DNA from 3 places in the Serratia sp. NA_13 genome. Region 3 is predicted to be linked to each of the others. Evidence: predicted binding sites of a transcription regulator. Region 3 holds the regulator's gene; each other region holds the start of a gene.
The links. The regulator PhoB, encoded in region 3, activates phosphate uptake and scavenging genes when phosphate is short. The targets are predictions, from matches to a motif close to CTGTCATAAAACTGNCNNAT.

Region 1: the regulator PhoB is predicted to act here: its motif matches at 2,584-2,603, upstream of ACUTSU_RS11800 (PhoX family protein).
Region 2: the regulator PhoB is predicted to act here: its motif matches at 5,027-5,046, upstream of glpT (glycerol-3-phosphate transporter).

What each region holds. Positions count from the first base shown of each region.
Region 1 is NZ_JBQZFV010000006.1:184,806-191,101, forward strand. Features, by position in the region: gene ACUTSU_RS11780 (LysE family translocator) at 1-469, opposite strand, end outside; gene ACUTSU_RS11785 (threonine/serine exporter family protein) at 597-1,412, shown strand; gene ACUTSU_RS11790 (threonine/serine exporter) at 1,409-1,873, shown strand; gene folA (type 3 dihydrofolate reductase) at 2,016-2,498, shown strand; gene ACUTSU_RS11800 (PhoX family protein) at 2,692-4,581, shown strand; gene apaH (bis(5'-nucleosyl)-tetraphosphatase (symmetrical) ApaH) at 4,621-5,472, opposite strand; gene apaG (Co2+/Mg2+ efflux protein ApaG) at 5,475-5,852, opposite strand; gene rsmA (16S rRNA (adenine(1518)-N(6)/adenine(1519)-N(6))-dimethyltransferase RsmA) at 5,865-6,296, opposite strand, start outside.
Region 2 is NZ_JBQZFV010000011.1:62,113-68,408, reverse strand. Features, by position in the region: gene rhtB (homoserine/homoserine lactone efflux protein) at 1-334, opposite strand, end outside; gene pldB (lysophospholipase L2) at 470-1,507, shown strand; gene yigL (sugar/pyridoxal phosphate phosphatase YigL) at 1,519-2,319, shown strand; gene glpQ (glycerophosphodiester phosphodiesterase) at 2,355-3,434, opposite strand; gene glpT (glycerol-3-phosphate transporter) at 3,517-4,872, opposite strand; gene glpA (anaerobic glycerol-3-phosphate dehydrogenase subunit A) at 5,238-6,296, shown strand, end outside.
Region 3 is NZ_JBQZFV010000002.1:130,624-136,919, reverse strand. Features, by position in the region: partial or broken gene ACUTSU_RS04160 (5-methyltetrahydropteroyltriglutamate--homocysteine S-methyltransferase) at 307-495, opposite strand; gene ACUTSU_RS04155 (PstS family phosphate ABC transporter substrate-binding protein) at 797-1,735, opposite strand; gene phoR (phosphate regulon sensor histidine kinase PhoR) at 1,752-3,068, opposite strand; gene phoB (phosphate response regulator transcription factor PhoB) at 3,093-3,782, opposite strand; gene sbcD (exonuclease subunit SbcD) at 3,984-5,216, shown strand; gene sbcC (exonuclease subunit SbcC) at 5,213-6,296, shown strand, end outside.

The DNA.
Region 1 (6,296 bases), on a different contig from region 3:
CAAGGATAATCCCCGCGTACCACAGCTTTTCACCCAATCCAGAATCGATCTGCAATACCTGAGTGAATACCGCCAGGAAGAACAGCGTGGCCTTCGGATTGAGCAGATTACACAGATAGCCCTGCACAAAGGCACTTTTCAGGCTCACCTGCTGCTGCGGTAAATTGCTGACGTTCATTTTGCCGCCACCGCGTGACAACAGCGCCTGAATGCCAATCCAGACCAGATAGACCGCACCGGCGTATTTCAGCACGTTGAACAGCCATGGTGTGGTGGTGATCACCACCGCCAGCCCGGCAACGCAATAGGACATATGGGTCGCGACGCCGCAGATCACGCCGAAAGCGGTCATCATGGCAGCCAACCGCGGATAGCGGGCGGCATTCTTGATTACCATGAAAAAATCCGGGCCGGGCGACAGCATCCCCAGGGTGGCGATACCGGCAACGAACAGCGAAGTTTCAAGCATGATTTGACTCTCTGCACAAAAGGCCTAATTGCGCTGATAATAACGCCGCTTCTCCTGATGCGCATCAACCAAATGAGGTAATGTTTGGCAATAAGATGAACTTTATTTTGATGAGTCAGAGGCCCCCATGCAGCAGTCGACCACCACCGACCTGCCGCCGCCGCAGCGGCAACAACAACAACAGCAACAGCGTGAAATCACCCGCCTGTGTATTCAATGCGCCTTGCTGTTGTTACAGCATGGGGCGGAAAGCATGGTGGTGGAACAGTTGTCGACCCGGCTGGGGTTGGCGCTGGGCATGGACAGCGTGGAAAGTTCGATATCGGCCAACGCGGTGGTGTTGACCACCCTCAGTCACGGTGAATGCCTGACCACGACGCGCAAGAACGTCGACCGCGGCATCAATATGCAGATGGTGACCGAGGTGCAGCATATCGTTATTTTGGCGGAACACCGGCTGGCGGACGCACACGACGTGGCCCGTCGCCTGCAGAAAATCCGTCCGTTACGCTATCCGCGCTGGCTGGTGGTGTTGATGGTGGCACTGTCTTGCGGTTGCTTCAGCATGCTCAACGGTGGCGATCAAAAAGCCTTTGCCGTGACCTTTATCGCCAGCGGCCTGGCCATGTCGGTGCGCCAAATGCTGACCGCCCGTCACATGAATCCGCTGATCAATTTTTGCCTGACGGCGTTTGTCGCGACCTCGGTTTCCGGTCTGTTGCTACGGCTGCCGGTGTTCAGCCAAACCTCTACGGTGGCGATGGCTGCCAGCGTGTTGCTGCTGGTGCCGGGGTTCCCGCTGATTAACGCGGTTGCGGACATGTTCAAAGGCCACATCAATACCGGACTGGCGCGTTGGGCGATGGCCAGCCTGTTGACGTTGGCGACCTGCATTGGCGTGGTGATGGCAATGTCGCTGTGGGATCTGCGGGGGTGGTCATGAATCTGCTTTGGGTTTTGCTGCAGGACATGCTGCTGGCGGCGGTACCGGCACTGGGTTTTGCCATGGTATTCAACGTCCCGGTGCGCGCGCTGCGCTATTGTGCGCTGCTTGGCGCAGTAGGTCACGGTTCACGCATGCTGCTGATGCACGCAGGAATGAACATCGAATGGGCCACGTTTTTGGCGGCGATTTTAATCGGCATGATCGGCATTTACTGGTCACGCTGGCTGCTGGCACACCCGAAGGTGTTTACCGTGGCGGCGGTGATCCCGATGTTCCCGGGGATCTCGGCCTATACCGCGATGATCTCGGTGGTGGAAATTTCGCATCTGGGTTATAGCGAGGCGCTGATGGCCACCCTGATGAGCAACTTCCTCAAGGCCTGTTTTATCGTCGGCGCATTATCGATCGGGCTGTCGTTACCTGGGCTGTGGCTGTACCGAAAACGCCCTGGCGTTTAAGCGTGACCCGTCGATTGAATTGAACATTAGATATACTGATAAGAGCTATCTTATATATTCATATTGCTTGATTAGCCTATCGACGGCAGTTAGGGCTTTACGTATAGTGTCAGCAATTTTGCTGCCTACACAGGGTTTAACAATGATTATCAGCCTGATCGCTGCCTTGGCGGCGGATCGCGTTATTGGCATGGAAAACGCTATGCCGTGGCACCTGCCGGCGGACCTAGCGTGGTTTAAACGTAACTCGCTGAATAAACCGGTGATTATGGGCCGTAAAACTTTCGAGTCGATTGGTCGTCCATTGCCGGGCCGCCATAACATCGTTTTAAGCAGCCGCGCCGGCACCGATGCCGGGGTGACCTGGGTAATGTCTATCGACGAAGCGCTGGCCGCTGCCGGGGATGTGGAAGAAGTGATGGTGATCGGCGGTGGGCGTATCTACAGCCAATTCCTGGCGCGCGCTAATCGCATGTATCTGACGCATATCGATGCCGAAGTCGGTGGCGACGCCCATTTCCCTGACTATGAGCCGGATGAATGGGAAACTTCGTTTAGCGAATTCCACGATGCTGACGAAGTGAATTCTCACAGCTATTGCTTCGAGATTTTAGAGCACCGCTGATTACCGGGTGTTAGTTGTATCTTACTGAGGGCGCAAGAGATTGCGCCCTTTGTCGTTTCTGCGGCAAACCTCCGCTGACTTCTTCTTGTAACATTTTTGTCACACTTCCTGATTAGTATGAAGCCCAACTCTGAGCGCCTGGCAACTCTGGTGAATCTTGACTGCGGCGCCATTTAAAAAAGGAAGCAAAGCAATGACGAGCAAAATTGAGCAATTAGATGCCGACCGCCTGACCGATCCCACCCGTCGTAAACTGCTGCTGGGCAGTGCCGGAGCCGTAGGCCTGGCCGGTTTCCTCGGCGGCGGCATCTGGACGGTTTCCGCCGAAGCACTGGCCGAGGATTTACCGCCGAACAAGCTGCTGGGTTTCAAAGGCATTGCGGCCTCAACGGCCGATGAGGTGGTGATTGCACCGGGTTACCGTGCCGAGGTGCTGATCTCCTGGGGCGAGCCGCTGGTGGAGGGCGCAGCCGCTTTTGACCCGCAGGGTAACAACAGTGCCGCCGACCAGGAAAAGCAGTTCGGCGACAACAACGATGGCATGAGCTTCTTCCCGATTGATGATAATCACGGCGTGATGGCCATCAACAATGAATATGTTAACGAGCAGTATCTGTTTGCCCATGGCGGCAGCAAAGCCACCAGTCTGGAAGATGTGCGTAAATCTCAGGCTGCGCACGGTGTTTCTATCGTGGCAGTAAAGCGCGCCGGTGACAGCCAGCGATGGGAAGTAGAGCGCCCGTCGCGCTATAACCGCCGTATTACGGCCAACACCGAGATGCAGTTCAGTGGCCCAGCCGCCGGTCATGCCTTGCTGCAAACGGCAGCTGACCCGACCGGGCGCAAGGTACTGGGCACCTTCGGCAACTGTGCCAACGGTAAAACGCCCTGGGGCACTTACCTGACCTGTGAAGAGAACTTCGATACCTATTTTGGCACCCATCAGGCCGACTATAAGACCACGGCGGAGCAAAAGCGCTATACGCTAAAAGTTAGTGAACCGGAGCGCAACTGGCCGGATTACGACGAGCGTTTTGACGTGGCGAAGAACCCGAATGAATTTAACCGCCACGGTTGGATTGTCGAAATTGACCCAATGAATCCGACTTCGACGCCAATCAAACACACGGCGCTGGGCCGTTTCAAACACGAAAATGCCGCGGTAAGCGTTGCCAAGGATGGCCGCCTGGTGGTTTACATGGGCGACGATGAGCGCGGTGAGCACATTTATAAATACGTTTCCAAAGGCGTGGTCGATGTGGCTAACCCGGCCAATAACCGTAGTCTGCTGGACGAAGGCACGCTGTATGTGGCGCAGTTTGATGGTGATGCTGCCGGCACGCCGTTGAAAGGTACCGGGCGCTGGATTGCCCTGGAGTTCGGCAAAAATGGCCTGACGCCGGAAAACGGTTTCCGTGATGAGGCCGAAGTGCTGATCTTCGCCCGCAAGGCTGCGGCGCAGGTGGGGGCCACCAAAATGGACCGTCCGGAATGGATTGCAGTCAACCCGCATGATGGTCGTGCCTACTGCACACTGACCAACAACAGCAAGCGCGGTGAAGAAGGTATGCCATTGAACGCGGCTAACCCACGTCCGAACAATGTCTATGGTCAGATTATCCGTTGGGATGAGGGTGGCGATGCTACGGCGGCGTCATTCACCTGGGATATTTATGCGCTGTGCGGCAACCCGATTGCGCACCCGGAAGGGGTGAACCGCGGTACGCCAAATATCACGGCAGACAATACCTTTAACAGTCCGGACGGGTTGGGTTTTGATAAGGCCGGTCGCCTGTGGATCCTCACTGACGGTAAATACAGTAACAAGGGCGACTATGCCGGGCAGGGGAACAACCAGATGCTGGTGGGCGATCCCCTCAGTGGCGAGATCCGCCGCTTTATGGTTGGGCCAAAGTCGTGCGAGCTGACCGGGATTACCTTCACGCCGGATTATAAGACGATGTTCGTCAACGTTCAGCATCCGGGGGAGGAAGGAGATTCGCATTTCCCGAATAATAGTCCTCGTCCGCGTTCGTCAGTATTGATGATTACGCGTGAAGACGGTGGGGTGATCGGGGCTTAACCAGAAAACAGCGGGGCGGCATTGACCGCCCCGGCTTGATTATAACGCAGCCTGCTGGTGCACGCCGTCCAGCAGATTTCGGCGATTGGCCGGTTGGGTAAAGTACTGTCGGTCTTCCCAGCGTAGCATGGTCAGGTCGCCCCCCCAGCAACAACCGGTATCGAGGCCAATAACACCTGCCGGTGTGCCTCTGCCTTCCAGTGATGCCCAGTGACCAAAGATAATGGTGTAATCGGCATCGACCAATCGTGGCAATTCAAACCAGGGTTTGAGCGGCGCAGGTGCGGTGCCTGGCGCATCTTTGCAGATCATGTCGAGCTGGCCATTCGGGAAGCAGTAACGCATGCGCGTCAGGGCATTGGTGCTGAAACGCAAGCGCGCCAGCCCACTCAGTTCCGGGCTCCAGTTGTTCGGCATATCGCCGTACATGGCATCGAGGAACAGTGGGTAGCTGTCGCTGCTCAGTACCGCTTCCACTTCGCGCGCGCACATTTTCGCGGTGTCGATGTCCCACTGCGGGGTGATGCCGGCGTGGGCCATCACCAGTTTTTGCTCATCATCCACCTGCAGCACCGGTTGGCGGCGCAGCCAGTTGATCAACTCGTCGGCGTCCGGCGCTTCCAGCAGCGGCGTGATGCGATCTTTGGGTTTGTTGCGGCTGATGCCGGCGTAAACTGCCAGCAGGTGCAGGTCGTGGTTGCCCAACACCATGCGTACCGCAGGGCCGAGTGAACGCACGTATCGCAAGACATCCAGTGAACCGGGGCCGCGGGCGACCAAATCGCCGGTCAGCCACAGCTGGTCATTCTGGGGATCGAAAGCCACCTGGGCCAACAGCGATTTCAGTTCATCAAAACAGCCATGAACATCACCGATAAGATATGTCGACATAATTAGTGAATCAGCGTTGGGATAGCTAAGCGGAACACCGGAATAGCGGTCTGGAACGGCTGGCCCTGATGATCAACCATTTCGTAATGGCCTTCCATGGTACCCAACGGCGTTTCAAGGATCGCGCCGCTGGTGTATTGGAATTCTCCGCCGGGCGGGATGAGCGGCTGTTCGCCAACGACGCCTTCGCCCTGAACTTCGGTCTGGCGGCCATTGCTGTTGGTGATCAGCCAGTAGCGGCCCAGCAGTTGCACATTGAAACGCCCCAAGTTGCGGATGGTGATGGTATAAGCGAAGACGTAACGTTCTTCCTCAGGTATCGACTGTGATTCCACATAGACACTTTGTACCTGAATACATACGCGGGGCGAATCAATCATGACCACTACTCCTTATTGCTGCGGCGCGGGATTGGCTGAAAGCCAGTTGGCCAGCTTACAGTATTGCGCCACAGAAATATTCTCTGCTCTCAGTATCGGATCGATACCCAACTCCGTCAGTTGCTCTGGGGTGAACAGGTCGCCCAGGCTGTTACGGACGGTTTTCCGGCGTTGGTTGAACGCCTGAGTGGTAATACGGCTCAGCATGCGCACGTCGCCAACCGGGTTCGGGTTCACCCGATGTGGCACCAGACGCACCACGGCGGAATCCACTTTCGGTGCCGGGGTGAAGGAGGTCGGTGGCACTTCCAGCACCGGAATAACGTTGCAGTAGTACTGTGCCATTACGGTCAAACGCCCGTAGGCCTTGCTGTTCGGGCCGGCAACCAGGCGGTTAACCACTTCTTTCTGCAACATAAAGTGCATGTCGCGAATGGCCTGAGT
Region 2 (6,296 bases), on a different contig from region 3:
ACAGACGGCGACGCGGCATAGTACCTGCCAGCGTATGCAAGTCCAGCGAACCTGCAGCGCGCCACTGTTGAATGCCAAGCCAGACCAGATAGGCGGCGCCGAACCACTTCAGCATTTCAAACGCCAGCAGTGACTGCGATACCAGCGCACCCAGACCAATACCCACCAGTACGATATGCAGGCTCAGCCCAACCTGCAGGCCGGCAATGGACGCCGCTGCGCCACGATAACCGTGGCTGATACCGGTGCTCATGGTGTTGATTGCTCCTGAACCGGGTGACAGGCTGAGGATAAGAGTTGTCAGCAGATAGGTTAACCACCAGTCCAAGGTCATTGCAGTACTCCCTGAAAGCGCCAATTTGTGCCAAAATGATGCGGTTTTTGTAAGAATTGAATCACAATACGCTAGTATTATTTCTTGTGCCAGAGGTCACATTTTTGCCACTGGTAGCTCAGGGAAAAGCACTTGATGACGTCGTTTACTCTCAGCACTGATGATTGGTTAACGCGTGAAAAGCAGTTTGCTGCTTTCGCCACGGGACCGCTGCTGGACTTTTGGCGGCAGCGTGAGGAGGGTGAGTTCAGCGGGGTCGGCGGCGTCCCCATCCGTTTTGTGCGTTTCAGTTCCCCTCGCCATCAGCGGGTGGTGGTGGTAAGTCCCGGTCGTATCGAAAGTTATATTAAATACCCCGAGATTGCCTACGATCTGTTCCATTGCGGCTATGACGTGATGATTTTGGATCATCGCGGGCAAGGCCGTTCCGGCCGTTTGCTGGCTGATAAGCACCGCGGTCATGTGATAAACTTTGCCGATTACGTCGACGACTTTGCCCAGTTTTATCAGCAGGAAGTGGTGCCACTGGGTTACCGGCAACACTTTGCGTTGGCTCACTCGATGGGCGGTGCGATCCTGGCGCAGTTTCTGGCCTGCCAGCCACAAGCATTTGACGCTGCTGCGTTCTGTGCACCGATGTTCGGCATTTATTTGCCGATGCCAGGCTGGATGGCCAACCGCATTCTGAACTGGACGGAGAAGCACCCGAGGGTGCGCGATTACTATGCGATAGGGACCGGTCAGTGGCGACCGCTACCTTACGTGGTCAACGTGTTGACCCACAGCCGTGAGCGCTACCGTCGCTGTTTGCGTTATTACGCCGATTATCCCGAGTTGCAGGTGGGAGGGCCAACCTACCACTGGGTACGGGAAAGCCTGCAGGCCGGACGAGAGATCATCGCCCAAGCGGCTAAAATCACCACGCCGCTATTATTATTGCAGGCCGGTGAGGATCGGGTGGTCGACAACCGTTCTCATCAGGCTTTTTGTCAGGCATTGTCAGAAGCGGGACATCCCTGTGAAGGGGGAAAACCGCAGGTTATCGAAGGCGCACGGCATGAGATCCTGTTTGAGCGGGACGCGATGCGCGCCGAAGCACTGAGCGCAATCCTGCGTTTCTTTGCTCAACACTTAGGCGGTACCCCTACCGCCGACTACACCATTAGAGGTTAGAAATTACCGCTATGTATCACGTCGTCGCTTCCGATTTAGATGGCACGCTGCTGTCACCCGACCACACCCTGTCACCTTACGCCAAAGAGACACTGAAGCTGTTGACCCAGCGTGGCGTACATTTTGTCTTTGCTACCGGCCGTCATCACATCGACGTTGCGCAGATCCGCGATAACCTCGAGATCAGCGCCTTTATGATCACCTCCAACGGCGCTCGCGTGCATAACACTGACGGTGAGTTGATTTTCAGCCACAACCTGGCCGAAGACATTGCCCGCGATCTCTACGGTATGCTGCATAACGATCCGGACATCACCACCAACGTCTACCGCAACGACGACTGGTACATCAACCGCGAAAGCCCTGAACAGAAAGAGTTTTTCCAGGAATCGATTTTCCAGTACCAGTTGTTCGAACCGGGCCTGTTGGAAACCGACGGCGTGTGCAAGGTGTACTTCACCTGTGACGATCATGAAAAGCTGTTGCCGCTGGAAGATGCCATCAATGCGCGTTGGGGAGATCGGGTTAACGTCAGTTTCTCGTTCCCAACTTGTCTGGAAGTGATGGCCGGTGGTGTGTCAAAAGGCCATGCGCTGGAAGAAGTAGCCAAGATCATCGGCTATACGCTGAAAGAGAGCATTGCCTTCGGCGACGGCATGAATGACCTGGAAATGCTGTCGATGGCTGGCAAGGGTTGCATCATGCGCGACGCGCATCAGCGCCTGAAAGACAAGCTGCCGGAGCTGGAAGTGATTGGCTCCAATGTCGATGACGCGGTGCCGCATTATCTGCGCAAGATGTTCCTGGGTTGATATGAACAGGGCGCCTTGCGGCGCCCCGAACGGTATTACTTGTGCTGGTTCTGCTTTTGCAGGAATTGCACGCCCTTGTCAGGGAAATCGGTGAACACGCCGTCAACGCCTGCCTGATTGTAAATCACGTCATACAGCTGATTTACGTCGGTAACGTAGTCCGGCAGTGCGTCTGCACGGATGGTGAAGGGATGCACCGCCAGCTTGTTGGCATGGGCTTCTTTCACCATATCGGTCAGTACCACCTTGCCCGGTTTGGATTTCTCAGCCACCACCAGCATGTGGTAGTCCGGCCCAATGCCATCGGCATACTGGGCGATTTGTTTCATCGCACCCGGCTTGAACATCCAGTCATAGTCATATTCCACCCATTTGCCATCGGCCTTCTGCTCATAGGTTTCCTGCCATTTGTTATAGGCAATCAGTTGGACCAGCTTCAGATCCATGCCCATCTTCGGCTCTAGCTCGGTTTTAATCCGCTTCAACTCGTTGGCGTCGAAGCATTGCAGATAAACGTTGTCACCCTTGCCGGTATAACCGTACTGCTTCAGCACCGCCAGCACCTTGCTGGAAATATCCTTGCCTTCCTGCTTGTGGAACCATGGCGCTTTGATTTCCGGGTAAATACCGATGTTCTTGCCGGTTGAATGGTTCAGACCCTGCACAAACTCGATCTCTTCCTGGAAGGTATGGACGCGGAAATCGGATTTACCCATCGGGAAGCGGCCAGGGTAACCCTGCACTTTTTTACCGTTTTCAATCTCGAAGCCTTCGGTGAACTTCAGCGATTTGATTTCCGGCAAGGTAAAGTCGATGGCGTAATAGCGGCCGTCTTTGCGTGCGCGGTCCGGGAAACGTTCGGCTACGTCGGTGACGCGATCGAGATAGTGGTCATGCAACACCACCAGCTCGTTGTCCTTGGTCATCACCAGATCCTGCTCGAGGAAGTCTGCACCCTGCGCGTAGGCCATAGCCTTCGCCGGCAGCGTGTGTTCCGGCAGATAGCCGCTGGCGCCACGGTGGGCGATCACCACCTTGTCGGCAGCCTGTGCAGCGCTGACCATTGAGGTGGCCAGGATAATCCCTGTCAGCAGGGCTTTGACTTGAGTCCGCATATTGTTGTTCTCCATGTTGTAGGTGCCAGGTAATAAAAAGGCCGCAGCGCGGCCTTTAAATAATGCGAAAGTTGTATGACGCTTAACCGCGTTTGTTGGCAGCGATTTCCGCGTGGTGTTTTTTCTCGCTCAGCATGGTCAGCAACAACAGCACAACCGCACCGATGCTACCGCCAATCATCACCATAAAACCGCCGTCCCAACCGAAGTAGTCAACGGTGTAGCCGACGATGGCGCTGGCTGCAACAGAGCCGCCCAGGTAACCGAACAGACCGGTGAAGCCTGCGGCGGTGCCGGCGGCTTTCTTCGGCGCCAGTTCCAGTGCGTGCAGACCGATCAGCATCACCGGGCCGTAAATCAGGAAACCGATGGTGATCATACAGGCCATATCGATGCCAGGATTACCGACCGGGTTCAGCCAGTAAACGACGGTGGCAATGGTCACCAGCGTCATGAAGAACACACCGGTGGCACCACGGTTACCCTTGAACACCTTGTCCGACATCCAGCCGCACAGTAGGGTGCCCGGAATACCGGCATACTCGTACAGGAAGTAAGCCCATGAAGACTTGTCCAGCGCGAAGTGTTTCACTTCTTTCAGGTAGGTCGGTGACCAGTCCAGAATGCCGTAACGCAGCAGATAAACGAACACGTTGGCTACGGCGATGTACCACAGCAGTTTGTTCGGCAGGATGTACTGCATGAAGATCTGCTTGGCCGTCAGCTCTTCTTCCGCTTTCTCGCTGTAGTCGTCCGGGTAATCGTTTTTGTATTCTTCGATCGGCGGCAGGCCACAGGATTGCGGGGTATCACGCATCAGGGCGAAGGCGATCAGAGCAACCAGGATGGCGCCGAAGGCCGGCATATACAGCGCTGCATGCCAGTCGTTGAACCAGGCCATGCCCAGCAGGAACAGCAGTGGCGGCAAACCGCCACCCACGTTATGGGCGCAGTTCCAGACCGAAACGATGCTGCCGCGCTCTTTCTGCGACCACCAGTGCACCATGGTACGACCACATGGCGGCCAGCCCATCCCCTGGAACCAACCGCACAGGAACAGCAGAACGAACATGACCGCGATGCTCGAAGTCGCCCATGGCACGAAGCCCATGAACAGCATCACCGCAGCAGCCAGGATCAGGCCGGCGGGCAGGAACACGCGTGGGTTGGAGCGGTCAGAAACCGACCCCATGATGAATTTGGAAAAACCGTAGGCGATGGAAATACCGGACAGGGCGAAACCGAGGTCGCCGCGGCTGAAGCCCTGGTCGATCAGGTAAGGCATGGCCAGGGTGAAGTTCTTGCGCACCAGGTAGTAGGCGGCATAACCGAAGAAAATCCCCATAAAAATTTGCCAGCGCAATTTACGGTACAGCGGGTCGACTTTGTCGACCGGCACACGGGAAATGTGTGCTGCCGGCTTAAAAATACTCAACATGAGCGCCTCCGATGGCTTTATCTAGTTATCACATCAATATGATCTTTTACGTTCATTTGATGATTGAGCGGATATCGAATGTGGTGTTTTTTTGTTCCATAACGAGCGTCATCCTAGTCAAATCAGCCTGGTGTCGCTGTGATGAATGGCGCATTTGTTACACTTTTATGAAACACCGGCGGATTTTGAGCGATTCGTTAACGTTATGAAATAGAAAAACGCCTAAAAATCGTGATTATGATCACATTCATGGTTTTTTGTGGACATTTGGTTTTCGTTTTGAGTTCGTTATTGTTCCTTATCAAACAAAGCCCCCAATGAATGTGGCTCAATAGGTGAATAACTACAGATTCTGAGAGAGTCTCATGAGCAGCCATTCATCGGATAACGAAACGGATGTGATCATCATTGGCGGTGGTGCGACCGGTGCGGGCATTGCTCGTGACTGCGCGCGCCGAGGCCTGCGTTGTATACTGCTGGAGCGTCACGATATCGCTACCGGTGCCACTGGGCGCAACCACGGGCTGCTGCACAGTGGAGCACGCTATGCGGTGACCGACGGCGAGTCGGCGCGTGAATGCATAGAAGAAAACCAAATCCTCAAGCGCATTGCGTACCATTGCATCGAGCGTAGCGATGGGCTGTTTATTACGCTGCCGCAGGATTCTCTGGCCTACCAACAACAGTTTATTGCCTCCTGCCACAGTGCCGGTATCAACGCCGAAGCGATTGACCCACAGTTGGCGCTGCGTCTGGAGCCAGCGGCCAATCCGGCGCTGATCGGCGCGGTTCGCGTGCCGGACGGCACTGTCGATCCCTTCCGTCTCACAACCGCCAATATGCTCGATGCCCGAGAGCACGGTGCGCAGATCCTCACCTATCATCAGGTGGTCGGTTTACTTCGCGCTGGCGATCGTGTAACCGGAGTGCGTGTTTTCGACCATCAATCTGCGCAGCGCTACGATATTCATGCCGAAGTGGTCGTCAATGCCGCGGGCATCTGGGGCCAGCAGATTGCGGAATATGCCGATCTGCGCATTCGTATGTTCCCGGCCAAGGGCGCGCTGTTGATCCTCGGCCATCGCATCAACAACATGGTGATCAATCGCTGCCGCAAACCGGCGGACGCCGATATTTTGGTGCCGGGCGACACCATCTCGGTGATTGGCACCACCTCCACCCATATTGATTATGACCAGATCGACAACATGCTGGTGACGCCGCAGGAAGTGGACATTCTGATCCGCGAGGGGGCGCTGCTGGCGCCGGAGCTGGCGCAGACGCGTATTCTGCGAGCCTATGCCGGTGTGCGGCCACTGGTAGCCAGTGACGACGACCCCAGCGGCCGCAACGTCAGCCGTGGCATCGTGCTGCTCGATCATGCCAGCCGCGACGGCCTGGAAGGCTTTATCACCATTACCGGC
Region 3 (6,296 bases):
TCGAAAGTGACCACTCATGATGATGGGCAGAGTTTTAGGAGTTATAAATGGAGGTTTAGTCCGACAACGAGGGCTAAGTTAAACGTTTATAGCGTTGTAAGGCAAGACGCATGACAAAAAGCAGAGTTATAGACCAGATAATCTTCCCACACCAGTCGATCATAGTGGCTATCAATAAATATACAATACATGATTTGTATCATTTTTGAGCAACGCATTCACAAAACGTGAATCCTATGGTTAACCACCGCGCGAAAACGCCAATAAACAGCCAGTTTTCGCGCGGTCTGAACGAATTTTTCGCTACTACCAAACCTGCCGGACGATATTCACCACGCTTTGCAGTTTATTCCACTGCTGTGATTCACTCAGGCTGTTGCCCTCTTCGGTCGAGGCAAAACCGCACTGGGTGCTGAGGCAAAGTTGGCTATGGTCGACAAACTGCGCGGCCTCCTCAAGACGCTGTTTCACCTGTTCAGGAGCGTCAATTTCGCCTCGTTGAAACTGTTGACGAGCAGTTTTCAGCGCTGCGGGGCGCAACAGACTGCCGACAACGTCAGCGTGAAAGCGTGGTTGCAATCGCACATATTATGACTCCCGGTAAGCAGGTAAAAGATCGGGCCTTTACCACAGTAATTGACAGTTTGAATTATTACGCCAGGCCATTATGGACATCCAGACTTCTAAATGGATAGAAGGTATCCTGTCATAGCGACTGCCGGGCAGTAATAGAAGAATTTTCATCGGTAGCGATGAGAAATTCATGTTGAGGGCAAATCAACGCCCCGAGGGAAATTTATTGCAGACCTAACGCCTGACGGGTTTTCTGCAAAGTAGCAGCAGGCAGCGGCAGATAGCCGTCATGGTTCACCAGGTTTTGCCCGGTGTCGGAAAGCACGCGATCGAGAAATGCGGCGGTCAGCGGCTCCAACGGCTGGTTGGGCGCTTTGTTAATGTAAATATACAGGTAGCGCGACAATGGATAGCTACCGTTGCGCACGTTGACGTCGTTGGGGACAACATAATTCTCGCCGGACTCGGCCAGCGGCAACAGCCGCACACCGCTGGCGCGAAAGCCAATGCTGGCGTAACCGATACTGTTCAGCGAACCGGCCACCGCCTGCACCACCGAGGCAGAACCGGGCAGTTCATTGACCCGTGGCATAAAGTCTCCGCCACACAGCGCACGCAGTTTGAAATAGCCATAGGTGCCGGATGCCGAATTACGCCCAAAGCGTTGCAGCGCACGCTGCTGCCAATCGCCTTTCAGCCCCAATTCCCCCCAACGCGTCACCGGCTGGTTTTCACCACAGCGCAGGGTAGCGGAGAAAATTCGGTCAAGCTGCTGCAAATTAAGACCGCGTAGCGGGTTGTCCTGATGGACCAACACCACCAGCGCATCGACGGCGACCGGCACTGCCAGCGGCGCATAGCCATAGCGGTGTTCGAATGCCGACACTTCCGCCGCCTTCATCGGCCGACTCATCGGCCCCAATTGCGCGGCCCCCGCAGCCAAAGCGGTCGGCGCAGTTGAAGAGCCTGCGGCCTGGATCTGCAAATTAACGTTGGGATAATGCTGGCTGAAGTCTTGTGCCCATAGCGCCATCAGGTTCGCCAGCGTATCGGAGCCGACGCTCGACAGGTTGCCGGACAGCATACCATCCGGCTGCGCTAACGCGCCACGGCTCGCCAGCAGCGCCAGGCAAAGCAACAGCCCTCGGATCATTCGGATCATACCAGCCTCTCGCGCGTTAATTTTTCACCGCATTCTCTGACAAAGCTGCGGGAACAATCAACCGGTTAGGCAAGGTAAAGATGAATCGGGTGCCAATGCCCTGCTCACTGAGGATCTCCAGCCGCGCGTCATGGTGGCTGAGCGCATGCTTGACGATCGCCAGCCCCAACCCACTGCCGCCAGTCTGGCGTGAACGGGCTTTGTCGACACGATAGAAACGTTCGGTCAGGCGCGGAATATGCTCGGCGGCGATGCCCGGCCCATTATCACTGACCTGGAACTGCGCACCGTTTGGCGTCTGTTGCCAGCTCACCTCAATATTGGTGCCCTTTGGCGTGTGATTGACGGCATTGTACACCAGGTTTGATACCGCGCTGCGCAGTTGGTCATCGTTGCCGAACACCTTGAGCTGTTCGTTCACCCGGAAGCTAATCTCATGGTTGCCGCTGCTCAGCGACTGCGCTTCGCGTTGCAACACCCGCAACATCAGCGGGATATCTACCCGTTCGTTCATATCGACGTTAGGTGCCGCCTCAATGCGCGATAGCGTCAGCAGCTGTTTGACCAGCCCATCCATACGCCGGGTCTGCTCTTGCATGGTGCCCAGCGCTTTGCCGCGCAGCGAGCCATCCAACTCTTCGTCGCTCATCATCTCCAGATAGCCCTGCAACACCGTGAGCGGGGTACGCAGCTCGTGGCTGACGTTGGCGAAGAAGTTACGTCGCGCGCCTTCCAGCTGGCGCATTTGGGTGACATCACGCGCTACCATCAGTAATTGCCCTTCGGAATAAGGCATCACGCGGAATTCGACGTAGTGCTCATTGTTCAACTGCAACGTCAACGGACGGGAAAACTCCTGCTGTTGCAGATAATGACTGAACTCCGGATAACGCAGCAGGTTAAGGATGTGCTGACCATTGTCTTCCGGCCAGCGGAAGCCCAGCAGGTGCTGCGCCAAACCGTTACACCAGAAGATATTGCCTTCGACGGTGGTCATCACTACCGCATCGGGCAGCGATTCCGCGCCGCTGCGGAAGCGTTTGATCAACAGCGCCAGCTCACGCCGCCGACGGCGATTACGCTGCTGCATCTGATACAGGCCGTAAAACAGCGGTTCCCAGCTCCAGCGCCCGGGTGGCGGCGTCATGCTGCGGTCAACCCACAGCCAGTGGGAAAGTTTGAGTTGGTTGTAGAAATTCCATGCCAGCGCCGCCAGCACGGCGGCCAGTAGCAACCAAGGCAGATAACCGAAAATCAGCCCCAGCAGTAAGGCAGGCAAGCAGAAAAGGGCCAGCTCCAGGGCCAGCCTCTTCCAGGATAGACGTTCTAGCACGGCATATTCTCCAGCGCGTCGCGATCAATAACGCGTTGAGAATCGGTAGCCGGTGCCCCGAACGGTTTGAACCATTTTGTCATGACCACTGGTCTCTAACGCCTTACGGAGCCGACGGATATGCACGTCAACGGTGCGGTCTTCCACATAAACGTTAGTGCCCCAGACGTGATTAAGCAACTGTTCGCGGCTATAAACACGCTCTGGATGAGTCATAAAGAAGTGCAGCAATTTGAACTCGGTCGGCCCCATATCCAGCGCCTGCTCGTTGGCCATCACCCGGTGTGAGGAAGGATCCAGGCTCAGCCCTTGCATTTCAATCACTTCTTCCACCGCCATCGGTGAAATGCGGCGCATTACCGCCTTGATGCGCGCCACCAGCTCCTTCGGCGAGAAAGGTTTAGTGATGTAATCATCCGCCCCAACTTCCAGGCCACGGACACGGTCTTCTTCTTCACCGCGAGCGGTCAGCATCATCACCGGAATATCGCGGGTCATAGCTTCACGCTTCATATGTTTAATAAACTGAATGCCGGAACCTCCGGGTAACATCCAGTCGAGCAACACTAAATCAGGGAACGGCTCAGACAGGCGCGTCACTGCGCTGTCATAATCCTCAGCTTCCAACGGTTGGTAACCATTCTGTTCCAACACAAAGCACACCATCTCACGGATCGGCGCTTCGTCTTCCACCACCAGTATGCGTCTTGCCATCGTCAATCCTGCCAATGTGTTAGCGATCACAGTTGATTGCGGGCGCCATTATGCGTCAGTTTTGTGACAGATTTATGAAATAAATAGCCTTGAAAAAACCTGCCTGTTACAGGCAGTAAGCATAGCGATTATTTCTAATCACGCAGAAACATCATATTCCCTTTATAATCCCCGCCATTACCCTATCGCCCCGGGAGTGTCATGCGCCTGATCCACACCTCTGACTGGCATCTTGGCCAGTTTTTTTTCACCAAAAGCCGCGCCGCCGAACATCAGGCTTTTCTGCGCTGGCTGATTGAGCAAATCGAGCAACAGCAGGTGGATGCGCTGATCGTCGCCGGGGACCTGTTCGATACTGGTTCGCCGCCAAGTTATGCCCGCGAGCTGTATAACCGTTTCGTGGTGGAACTGCAGCGCACCGGTTGCCAGTTGGTGGTGCTGGGCGGCAACCACGACTCCGTGGCAACCTTGAATGAGTCGCGTGAATTGCTTTCCTGCCTGAATACCACCGTGATTGCCAACGCGCAGAGCGAAACCGAACAACAAATTCTGGTGTTGAATCAGCGCGACGGTCAGCCGGGTGCGGTGCTGTGTGCCATCCCTTTCCTGCGCCCACGCGATCTGCTCTCCAGCCGCGCCGGCGAGTCCGGAGTGCAAAAACAGCAGGCGCTGCAAGAGGCTATCGCCGACCATTATCAAAAGCTGTATCAGGCGGCCTGTACACGTCGTGATTCACTGGGCTTGCCACTGCCGATTATTGCCACCGGCCATCTGACCACCGTGGGCGTCACCACCTCCGATTCGGTACGCGATATCTACATTGGCACGCTGGACGCCTTCCCCGCGCAGGCCTTTCCGCCGGCTGACTACATCGCACTGGGTCATATTCACCGCGCGCAGAACGTCGCTAAATCCGAGCATATTCGCTACAGCGGCTCGCCGATCCCTCTCAGTTTTGACGAATTGGGCAAAGCCAAAAGCGTATTTATGGTGGATTTCAGCGCGGACGCTCTGCAACAGATCACTGCGCTGGAGATCCCCAGCTTCCAACCGATGCAGCTTATCAAAGGTGATTTGGCACAGATCGAGCAACAATTGCAGCAGTTCGCCGATTATCAAGGCGAATTCCCGGTGTGGCTGGACATTGAAGTGGCAACACAGGACTACCTTAGCGACATTCAGCGCCGCATCCAGTTACTGGCCGATCAACTGCCGGTAGAAGTGGTGCTGTTGCGCCGCAGCAAAGAACAGCGACGTCAGGCCATTGAACAGCAGGACAAGGAAACGCTCAACGAACTGAGCGTCAACGAGGTGTTCGAGCGGCGGCTGGCGCAGGAGCCTGAAATGGCCGAACAACGTCGGCAACGAATGAGCCAAATGTTCCAGCAGGTGGTCGAGTCCGTGCGGCACAACGACCAGGAGCCGAGCCAATGAAAATCCTCAGCCTGAGGTTAAAAAACCTCAATTCCCTGCAGGGCGAATGGAAAATCGACTTTACTGCCGAACCCTTTGCCAGCAATGGGTTATTCGCCATCACCGGACCCACCGGCGCAGGAAAAACCACCCTGCTGGATGCTATCTGCCTGGCGCTGTATCACCAGACGCCGCGGCTAAACGTCACGCCGAGTCAGAACGAGCTGATGACGCGCCACACCGCCGAATCGCTGGCTGAGGTCGAATTTGAAGTCAAAGGGGTCGGCTACCGCGCCTTCTGGAGCCAGCGCCGTGCCAAAAATGCCCCAGACGGTAACCTGCAGGCACCGAAAGTGGAGCTGGCGCTGCGTGAAGACGGAAAAATCCTGGCGGACAAGGTACGCGACAAGCTGGATATGACCGCCGCAATCACCGGGTTAGACTTCGGCCGCTTCACCAAATCGATGATGTTATCCCAGGGGCAGTTCGCCGCCTTCCTCAATGCCGATGCCAATGACCGCGCCGAACTGCTGGAAGAGCTGACCGGCACCGAGATCTACGGCCAGCTTTCCGAACGGGTTTTCGAACAGCATAAGCAGGCCAAGGCCGATTTGGATGCGCTGCATCAACGCGCCAGCGGCATTGAACTGCTCAATGACGAACAGCGTCAACAATTGGAGAGCCAGTTGGTTGAGCTGGGGACGCAGGAGAATGCCCTTGGCGAACAGGCCCGCCTGCAGCAGCAGGCGCTGAACTGGTTACAGCAGTGGCAACAAACTCAGCAAAAACAACAGGAATACCAACGCAAACTGAACGCGGCGCAGCAGGAACAGGCGGCGGCGGAACCGCAACTGCAGCAACTGGCGCGCAGCGAGCCGGCAGAAAAACTGCGGCCATTGCTTAACGAACGTAACCGCTGCCGCAACGACCAACAGGCGCTGCAACAGCAGATAAGCCAATTAACGCAGCAGCAGGAGCAACAGCTAGCCCAGATGGCGCCGTTGCAACAGGCGGTGGAGCAAGCCCGTGCCCAGTTGCAGGCACATGTTGAACACCAGCAGACGCAACAGCGGTTGATCGACGAGCAAGTCGTCCCGCTCG